3 regions of the Streptomyces sp. NPDC001450 genome follow, and region 3 is predicted to be linked to each of the others. Evidence: riboswitches for the same ligand, from Rfam matches in the RefSeq annotation. Region 3 holds a riboswitch; each other region holds the start of a gene.
What was found. A riboswitch is a leader RNA that binds a small molecule or an ion and turns the genes downstream of it on or off. The one in region 3 is predicted to bind cyclic di-AMP.
Positions count from the first base shown of each region.

Region 1: it holds a riboswitch for cyclic di-AMP, as region 3 does, so the genes downstream of both, ACWC5O_RS23725 (transglycosylase SLT domain-containing protein) here and ACWC5O_RS15715 (M23 family metallopeptidase) in region 3, are expected to answer to the same signal.
Region 2: it holds a riboswitch for cyclic di-AMP, as region 3 does, so the genes downstream of both, ACWC5O_RS11865 (M23 family metallopeptidase) here and ACWC5O_RS15715 (M23 family metallopeptidase) in region 3, are expected to answer to the same signal.

Region 1 covers NZ_JBSFHY010000021.1:131,029-133,867, reverse strand. Annotated here, with positions in the region: gene ACWC5O_RS23730 (polyprenyl synthetase family protein) at 1-110, opposite strand, end outside; cyclic di-AMP (ydaO/yuaA leader) riboswitch at 642-823, shown strand; gene ACWC5O_RS23725 (transglycosylase SLT domain-containing protein) at 829-1,317, shown strand; gene ACWC5O_RS23720 (HAD family hydrolase) at 1,352-2,164, opposite strand; gene ACWC5O_RS23715 (FAD-dependent oxidoreductase) at 2,316-2,839, opposite strand, start outside.
Region 2 covers NZ_JBSFHY010000008.1:261,386-264,224, reverse strand. Annotated here, with positions in the region: gene ACWC5O_RS11870 (aldo/keto reductase) at 1-387, opposite strand, end outside; gene ACWC5O_RS11865 (M23 family metallopeptidase) at 461-1,501, opposite strand; cyclic di-AMP (ydaO/yuaA leader) riboswitch at 1,511-1,668, opposite strand; gene ACWC5O_RS11860 (PP2C family protein-serine/threonine phosphatase) at 1,910-2,839, opposite strand, start outside.
Region 3 covers NZ_JBSFHY010000012.1:90,030-92,868, reverse strand. Annotated here, with positions in the region: gene ACWC5O_RS15720 (M16 family metallopeptidase) at 1-1,135, shown strand, start outside; cyclic di-AMP (ydaO/yuaA leader) riboswitch at 1,360-1,524, shown strand; gene ACWC5O_RS15715 (M23 family metallopeptidase) at 1,537-2,292, shown strand; gene ACWC5O_RS15710 (GntR family transcriptional regulator) at 2,491-2,839, shown strand, end outside.

The DNA of each region.
Region 1 (2,839 bases), on a different contig from region 3:
CTCTTGGTGGCTTCGAGCAAGCCTTCCTCGACAGCCGTCAATCCGGCCTGGACATCGGCTTCCAGAGCCTGGTCCCGCACGCTCAGCCCGAACGGCCCGACGACGGTCACGAGGGGTCTCCTGTCTGCTGGTGTCTGCTGGCGACTACACGGTTTGTCGATAGGTCGTTGCCATCACTCAAGTCAGCGTATCCGGTCCTGTTTCGATCACCGATAGCGCCCACCGGTCCAGCCCGGGCGGTATCGGATCACGGCCGGTATGTTTTTGATCATCTGATAAGTATGAGTACACAATGACTTAACAGGATCTCGCCCGATTTGTCGCGAACCGCACGGTGGGCGGAGTACTCCTTTCGCATCACACCCAGCAAATCTCCCGAATCCCCCATGTCTGATTTGACACTCTTTGCTATTTCGTGAATTGGGTCACGCGGGCCCGTGAATCGGCCAATCGGCACCACCCTCGTTCTCCCCTTGCCGCATCGGCCAGTTGAGGGTTGGCAACCGCAAAGGATCAAGTGCCCCATTCGGAACAGATCAAGGTCAACTGCCTCATTGGGTGAATCCAGTACTTGTTCCTGACATGTGCTGTCGCATAGCTTCCGGGCCAGTCAGGCGAACGCCGAATCCTGCCGCGTCTGACACCACCCATCGACGAACTCATTCGTACGGCAGGAGCGGGGGACCCAGGTAAGCCGCCGGACCGGACGACGCACGTCGCGCCGGGACGGCTAGGGGTGAAGTCGTGCCTCCCCCCAGGGGCACGGCCGGGCACCTCCCCGCCCGAACCCGACAGCTCACCTCGCAGGCGACGGAGAGGAACGCCCCCATGCCTGCAGCCGCTCAGCCCCGCCGCACCCGCGCCAACCGCCTCGTCCGCAAGTTCGCCGTCCTCGGCACCGGCGCCGCCGTGCTCGCCCTCCCGCTCATCGGCGCGACCGGCGCGTCCGCCGCCACCCCCACGGCCACCACGCCGTCCACCACGCTCGCCGGGTACCCGAACAACCTCGACGGCTGGATCCGCGAGTCACTCGCGATCATGGCTCAGAAGGGCATCCCGGGGACGTACAACGGCATCTACCGCAACGTCATGCGCGAGTCGTCGGGCAACCCGGCGGCCATCAACCTCTGGGACTCCAACGCGGCCAAGGGCATCCCGTCCAAGGGCCTGCTCCAGGTCATCGACCCGACGTTCAACGCGTACCACGTGGCCGGAACGTCCTTCAACATCTACGACCCGGTCGCGAACATCACGGCCGCCTGCAACTACGCGGCCGCGCGCTACGGGTCGATCGACAACGTCTTCGGCGCCTACTGACCGGCGCCCACGGCGGGCCCTACTGATATCCCGGTCAGTCGGTCGGGAACAGTCTTTCGAGGACGACGGCGATGCCGTCGTCCTCGTTCGACGTGGTGATCTCATCGGCGACGGCCTTGAGTTCGGGGTGGGCGTTGGCCATGGCGACACCGCGTCCGGCCCAGTCGAACATGGGGATGTCGTTGGGCATGTCGCCGAACGCGAGGGCCCGGTCGGCGGCGATCCCCAGGTACTCGGCGGCCAGTGCCAGCCCCGTCGCCTTGGTGACCCCGCACGGCTGCAGCTCCACGGTCCCGGGCCCCGACATCGTGACCGTGGCCAGCGAGCCCACCGCCGAGCGCGCGATCGCCGCCAACTCGTCGTCGGACAGCGTGTGGTGGCGCAGCAGCACCTTGCTGATGGGCTCGCACCACAGGTCGTCGCGGCGGCCGACCCGCATGGCGGGCAGGGTCGGGTGCGGCATCAGATACCCCGGCTCGATCAGGGTGAGCCCCTCCACGCCGTCCTGGTCGACGGCCGCGTAGACCTGCCCCACCTCGGCCTCGATCTTGCCGAGCGCGGTCTCGGCCAGTTCCCGGTCCAGCCGGACCGACCACAGCAGACGGTCGGCGCCGGCGTCGTAGACCTGCGCGCCCTGCCCGCACACCGCGAGCCCCGTGCTGCCGAGTCCCTCCAGGAGGGGCCGGACCCGGGGGGCCGGGCGGCCCGTCACCACCAGGTGCCGGGCGCCGGCCCGCGTCACCCGCTCGAGCGCGGCGCGCGACCGGTCGGAGACGGTGTCGTCGCCGCGCAGCAGCGTCCCGTCCAGGTCGGTGGCGATCAGTGAGTATGCGGGGGGTGCGACCATGATCAGAGAATACGGATCTCAGGCCCCGCCGACTCACCCTGAAGTTCCCGGACTTGTGTGCTCCTGAGCCCCAAGTGGCCTCTGCGGACCCCCTGATGGTGGTGGTCACGCGGTCGGACATGCCGGTGGGCGAGACGGCGCCTTCCGCGGCTCAGCCGTGTGCCGCCACCAGATGCCCGGCCAGGCGCGGCGACGCGAACTGCGTGCCGCAGACGAAGCGCATCACCGGGCCGTACGACGACGCCGCCGGGAGGCCGGTGAAGTACAGGCCGGGGACGGAGGAGACGTACCCGGGCCCGAGCCTGGGCGTGCCCCGGCTCACCGCCAGCCGGGTGCGCAGTTCATGACCGAGGAAGTCCATCGCCGCGATGTTCACCCGGTAGCCGGTGGCCGCGATGACGTGGTCGGCGGAGAGCCGCTCGGTGCGCCTGCCGTGGGTGCTGACGGTGATGACCGGGCTGCCGTCCGAAACCTCGGCGCCCACCACCCGCTCGACCTCCTGGACCTGCACCTTGCCCTCGAAGCGGTCGCGCAGCCACCAGGCGCCGAGCGGGCCGAGGACCCGGCGGACCAGGTAGTGGCGGGTGCGGGCGGGCAGGAAGCGGTACGGGTGGGGGTAGCGGCTGAGCGCCCACAGGGACCAGGCACGGCCGAAGGGGGACTCGGGACGCAGCC
Region 2 (2,839 bases), on a different contig from region 3:
GGGCTTGTCGAAGTGCGTGTAGTAGAGGTCGATGTAGTCGGTGTCCAGGCGGCGCAGGGAGGCGTCGGCGGCCGCCTTGATGTTGGCCGCGGTCAGGCCCTGGTACTCGGGGTGCTGGCTGACCTTGGTGGCGATGACGACGTCGGAGCGGTTGCCGCGGGCCCTGACCCACCTGCCGATGATCGTCTCGGACTCCCCGCCCTTGTGGCCCTCGATCCACGCCGAGTAGGAGTCGGCGGTGTCGACGAGGTTGCCGCCGGCGGCCGTGTAGGCGTCGAGGACGGCGAAGGAGGTCTCCTCGTCGGCGGTCCAGCCGAAGACGTTGCCGCCGAGGGCGAGGGGGAAGACCTCGAGGCCGGAGGAGCCGAGTTTGCGCAGAGAAGTCATGCTCTACGACAACACCGGCGGTGGATGATCGCATTCCACCGCCGGTGCCAAGTTCCCGGAAAAGAAGGACGTGTCAGGGGTTGAGGCCCTTGCCGCGCAGCCACGTCATCGGGTCGATGCCGGTGGCCTGGCCGCCCGGGTGGACCTCCAGGTGGAGGTGCGGGCCGGTGACGTTGCCGGTGGCGCCGACGCGGCCGATGACGTCGCCGGTGCTGACCTTCTGGCCGACGGAGACGCCGATCGAGGACTGGTGGCAGAACCACAGCTCGGTGCCGTCGTCGAGGGTGAGGACCGTGCGGTAGCCGTAGGAGCCGGCCCAGCCCGCCTGGGTGATGGTGCCGCCGTGGATCGCCTTGATGAGGGTGCCCGTGGGGGCGGCGAAGTCGAGGCCGGTGTGGTAGCCGGAGGACCACATCGATCCGGGCTGCCCGAAGGTGCCGGTGATCGTGTACGAGACGACCGGCAGCTTGTACTGCTTGGCCAGTGCGGCCAGGCGCTCCTCCTCGGCCTTCTTCTTGGCGGCGGCCTCCGCCTCCGCCTTGGCGTCGGCGGCCTTGGCGGCGGCTTCCTTCTCCGCCTTGGCGGCCGCGTCGGCGGTCTGCTTCTGGGCGGCGGCGACGGCGGCCGCGGTGGCCTTGGTGTCGGCCTTGCTCTGCTGCTGCTCGGCCTGGGCCATGATCCGGTTGCGCAGGGCCTCGCCCGCGTCGCCCTGGTCGCTGTCGGCGGAGTTCGTGCCGACGTTGCTCAGTGAGGCCGTGGTGGCCTTGGGCGCGTCGGAGGCGGAGGAGTCATCGCCGAAGAGGGAGCCGACGGAGTCCAGGTCGGGCATGGAGATGGACACCGGCGGCTTGCCGGTGTTGGCGCTGGCCATGCCGCCCGCGCCGACGGCGGCGATGACACCGACGCCGAGGACCGTGGAGCTGCGGGCGAGTCCGCCGCCGCGCTGCTTGGCCACGCGGTGCCGACCACGTACCGGCCGTATGGACTCCTCGGTGGGGTTCCACTCCTCCCAGGGGCCCTCGTCGGTGCGCTGAGCGCCGAAGTAACCGAAGGCCTCGGTCTCGGTCTCGCTCGGCATGAACGGGGCTTCTGGGGCAGGCCGGTTGGACGCCACGAAGGCGCACTCCTTTCCTTCCTCCGCCTACCGGGTTAGCTGACGGGTTCGGAGCAGGAAGGTCTCCTACGCGCGTATACCTGCCGTGCTTCCACGGCGGCATCCGCGTGATTCACCCCAAGGTGGTGGTTCCCCGGTTCCCTTGCGGGATTCGGCGCGTGCGCACGGAGCCGCCTCTTGTGACGGCTGGGACGACCGCGCTGCGTTATCGAACGTTAATAGACCCGGACGTCAGATTCCAAGCCGTTCCACTTGATCATTAACGGTTTTCGGGGCGGACGTACGCGTCACGACCGGCGGAAAACGGGCGAGTTGACCGGCGTCCAGGAGTCTCAGCACTTTTGATGGTGTCTCAGATGTTATGCGGAGGGCTTCCGCCCGATCACCTTGGGTGACAGTGCCGGGGCGTCAGGGTCGCCGTACGGCCAGCAGCGCCATGTCGTCCGTCATCCCGCCTCCGGAGTGCCGGCGCACTTCCGCGGCGAGGCGGCCGAGCAGCGAGCGCGGGTCGGGGAAGCGGCGTCCGGCGAGCCGGCGCAGGGGGTCGTAGAAGTGGCCGTGGGCGTCGCGGGCCTCGGACAGGCCGTCGGTGTAGAGCAGCAGGGTGGCGCCGCTCGGGAAGCCGGACTCGGTCGCGCGGTCGGGCCACAGGCCCAGGTCGGCCATGCCGAGCGGCAGCGCGGGTTCGTGCCCGGCCAGGGTGCGCAGGCTGCCGTCGTCGTGCAGCAGCAGTGGCGGCGGGTGGCCGCGGTTGACGATCCGGACGACGCCGTCGTCGCCGCCGCCGCTGCCGCGGTGCGGGAGTTCGGCGAGGACGGCGGTGGTGAAGCCCTCGAAGGCGTCGACCCCGTCCCGCCGGGTGCCCTCGCGGGCCAGCGCCCGCTCCAGCCGCGCGGCCACCGCCTCCAGCGTGGTCTCCTGCTCGGCGGCCTCCCGGAACGCCCCGATCACCACGGCGACGGCGGCGACCGCGCCCATGCCCTTGCCGCGCACGTCCCCGACGACCAGGCGTACACCGTGCGGGCTGTCCTGCACCGCGTACAGGTCGCCGCCGATGAAGGCGTCCTCCTGCGCGGCCTCGTACCGGACCGCGATGTCGAAGCCGGCGATGCGGTCGTCCGGTTCGGGCAGCACGGCCCGCTGGGCGGCCTCGGCGATCTCCCGGGCGGAGGCGAGCCGCTGGTCGCCGAGGCGCAGGACGCGGTTGATGGCGGCGGCCAGCACCGCGACCGTGGCCACGGTGACGACCTCGGTGATCGTGTGCACGTCCGAGTCCAGGCTGAACCAGGTGTGGACGACGACGGTGGCGAGCAGAGCGGCGAGGCCGGTGAGGAGCGT
Region 3 (2,839 bases):
CGAGCTGGAGCGGGCCGGCGCCACGCTCGACTCGCACGCCGACCACCCCGGCGTCCGCCTCAGCCTGGAGGTCCCGGCCTCCCGCCTGGCCAAGGGCCTCGGCCTGCTCGCCGACGCCCTGCGCGCGCCGGCCTTCGACGAGAGCGAGGTCGAGCGGCTGGTCCGCAACCGTCTGGACGAGATCCCGCACGAGCTGGCCAACCCCGCCCGCCGCGCCGCCAAGGAACTCTCGAAGGAGCTGTTCCCGGCGACCTCGCGCATGTCGCGGCCGCGCCAGGGCACCGAGGAGACGGTCGAGAAGATCGACGCGGCGGCCGTACGCGCCTTCTACGACCGTCATGTGCGGCCCGCCACGGCCACCGTGGTCGTGGTCGGCGACCTCACCGGCACCGACCTGGACGACCTGCTCGCCGACACCCTGGGCGCCTGGACCGGCACCGCGGGCGCGCCGCGGCCCGTGCCGCCGGTGACCGCCGACGACACCGGCCGGGTGGTCATCGTCGACCGGCCGGGCGCCGTCCAGACCCAGCTGCTCATCGGCCGGATCGGACCCGACCGGCACGACCGCGTGTGGCCCGCCCAGGTGCTCGGCACCTACTGCCTCGGTGGCACCCTCACCTCCCGCCTGGACCGCGTCCTGCGCGAGGAGAAGGGCTACACCTACGGCGTGCGCTCCTTCGGGCAGGTCCTGCGCTCCGCGGCCCCCTCTTCCCCCGGAGGGGCTACGGGCGCCGCGATGCTCGCCATCAGCGGCTCCGTGGACACCCCGAACACAGGTCCCGCGCTGCAGGACCTGTGGAGGGTGCTGCGCACGCTCGCGGCGGAGGGCCTGACCGACGCCGAGCGGGACGTCGCCGTGCAGAACCTGGTCGGTGTGGCGCCGCTGAAGTACGAGACCGCGGCGGCCGTCGCGAGCACGCTGGCGGACCAGGTCGAGCAGCACCTGCCCGACGACTTCCAGGCGACGCTGTATCAGCAGCTCGCCGGCACCGGCACCGTGGAGGCCACCGCGGCGGTCATCAACGCCTTCCCGGTGGACCGCCTCGTGACCGTCCTCGTCGGTGACGCGGCCGAGATCAAGGCGCCGGTCGAGGCGCTCGGCATCGGCGAAGTCACCGTCGTGGCAGCCGAGTAGCGGCCTTACGGCGCCTCGCGCGCGTGGGGGCCCTGACGACCCGACGGGTCGTCAGGGCCCCTTGCTGTGCGGAGCCCTTCCCCAGATGTCCGAATTGGGGCAGAGGTTGCCTGTCTGGCCTGTGGGATGCGCTACAAAAGCCCGGATCCGTTTGGGGATCGAAAGTCGGGCCGCATAGCGTCTTCCGGGCTGTCCGTCAGGCAGTGCGCCGCGCCCGCGGCACCGGACAGCCATCGCCGAGTCCCCGTACGGCGCGAGCCAGGGGAGCCGGGGACCCACCGTAGTCCCCTGGGGTGAATCGGACGCCCGCGCGTGAGCGAGGGGGCCCGTAGGAGACCTTCCTGCTCCGAACCCGTCAGCTAACCCGGTAGGCGAGAGGGAAGGAAAGGACCAACCACTTCATGGCGTTCATCTGCGCCACCGGGAAGCACCGCAAGCCCGGCCGGGTCAAGCGCACCACCGCTCAGGCGGCCGGTCTCGCGGCCCTCACCACCACCGGTGTCATCGGCACCCTCGCGGCCACCCCGGCGCTCGCCGCGGAGAACCCCGTCGAGGAGACCGGCCTCACCCCGGTCATCACCGTCAGCGACACGGTCGCCGAGCAGATCGACGCGCAGGCCGAGGCCCAGCAGGTGGCCGCCCGGCAGAAGGCGGCCGAGGAGGCCGCGGCCAAGGTGGCCGCCGAGGAGGCGAAGAAGGAGCGCGAGGCCCAGGCCCGCGCCGCCCGCGAGGCCGAGCGCAAGCGCCTGAACGCCTTCGTCGCCCCGATCGCGCACTCGTACGTCTCCACCGGCTACAAGGCCAGCAGCTCCCTGTGGTCCTCCGGTTCCCACACCGGCATCGACTTCCACGCGGCCAGCGGGACGTCCGTCCACGCGGTCGGCTCCGGCACGGTCGTCTCCACCGGCTGGGGCGGCGCGTACGGCAACCAGATCGTGATCCGGATGGCCGACGGCATGTACACCCAGTACGGCCATCTGTCGTCCATCGGCGTCGTCGTGGGCCAGAAGGTCCTCCCGGGCCAGCAGATCGGCCTGTCCGGCGCGACCGGCAACGTCACCGGACCGCATCTGCACTTCGAGGCCCGTACGACCCCCGAGTACGGCTCGGACGTCGACCCGATCGCCTACCTCCGCCAGCACGGCGTGAACGTCTGACGCTCCGGCGCACGCCATCCCGAAGCCCCGGCTCGCGAGCCGGGGCTTTCGCCGTTTTTCGCGGTGCCTGTCGCATCCGCTGTCCAAAAAATATCCATGGATTCCAGCCTGCCGTCGGAAATTCCGGCTCATTGCAATAGAGTCACGGAACACGCGTCCATCGTCGACGTTTCACGGGGATTAAGGCGGAGGTCGGTCATGCGTATTCCGGCGCACTCGGTGTGCACGGCGATCCGGGACGACATCGTCGCGGGTGTCTACGAGCGCGGCGGCCGCCTCACCGAGGAAGTCCTCGCCCGCCGCTACGGAGTCTCGCGCGTCCCCGTCCGCGAGGCCCTGCGCACCCTGGAGGCGGAGGGCTTCGTGGTGACCCGGCGGCACGCGGGCGCGTGCGTGGCCGAGCCGACCGAGCAGGAGGCCGCCGACCTGCTGGAGATGCGCACGCTCCTGGAGCCGCTCGGTGCCTCCCGGGCCGCCCAGCGGCGCACCGAGGCCCATCTGAAGGTGCTGCGGGGTCTGGTCAGGCTGGGCCAGGAGCGGGCCAGGC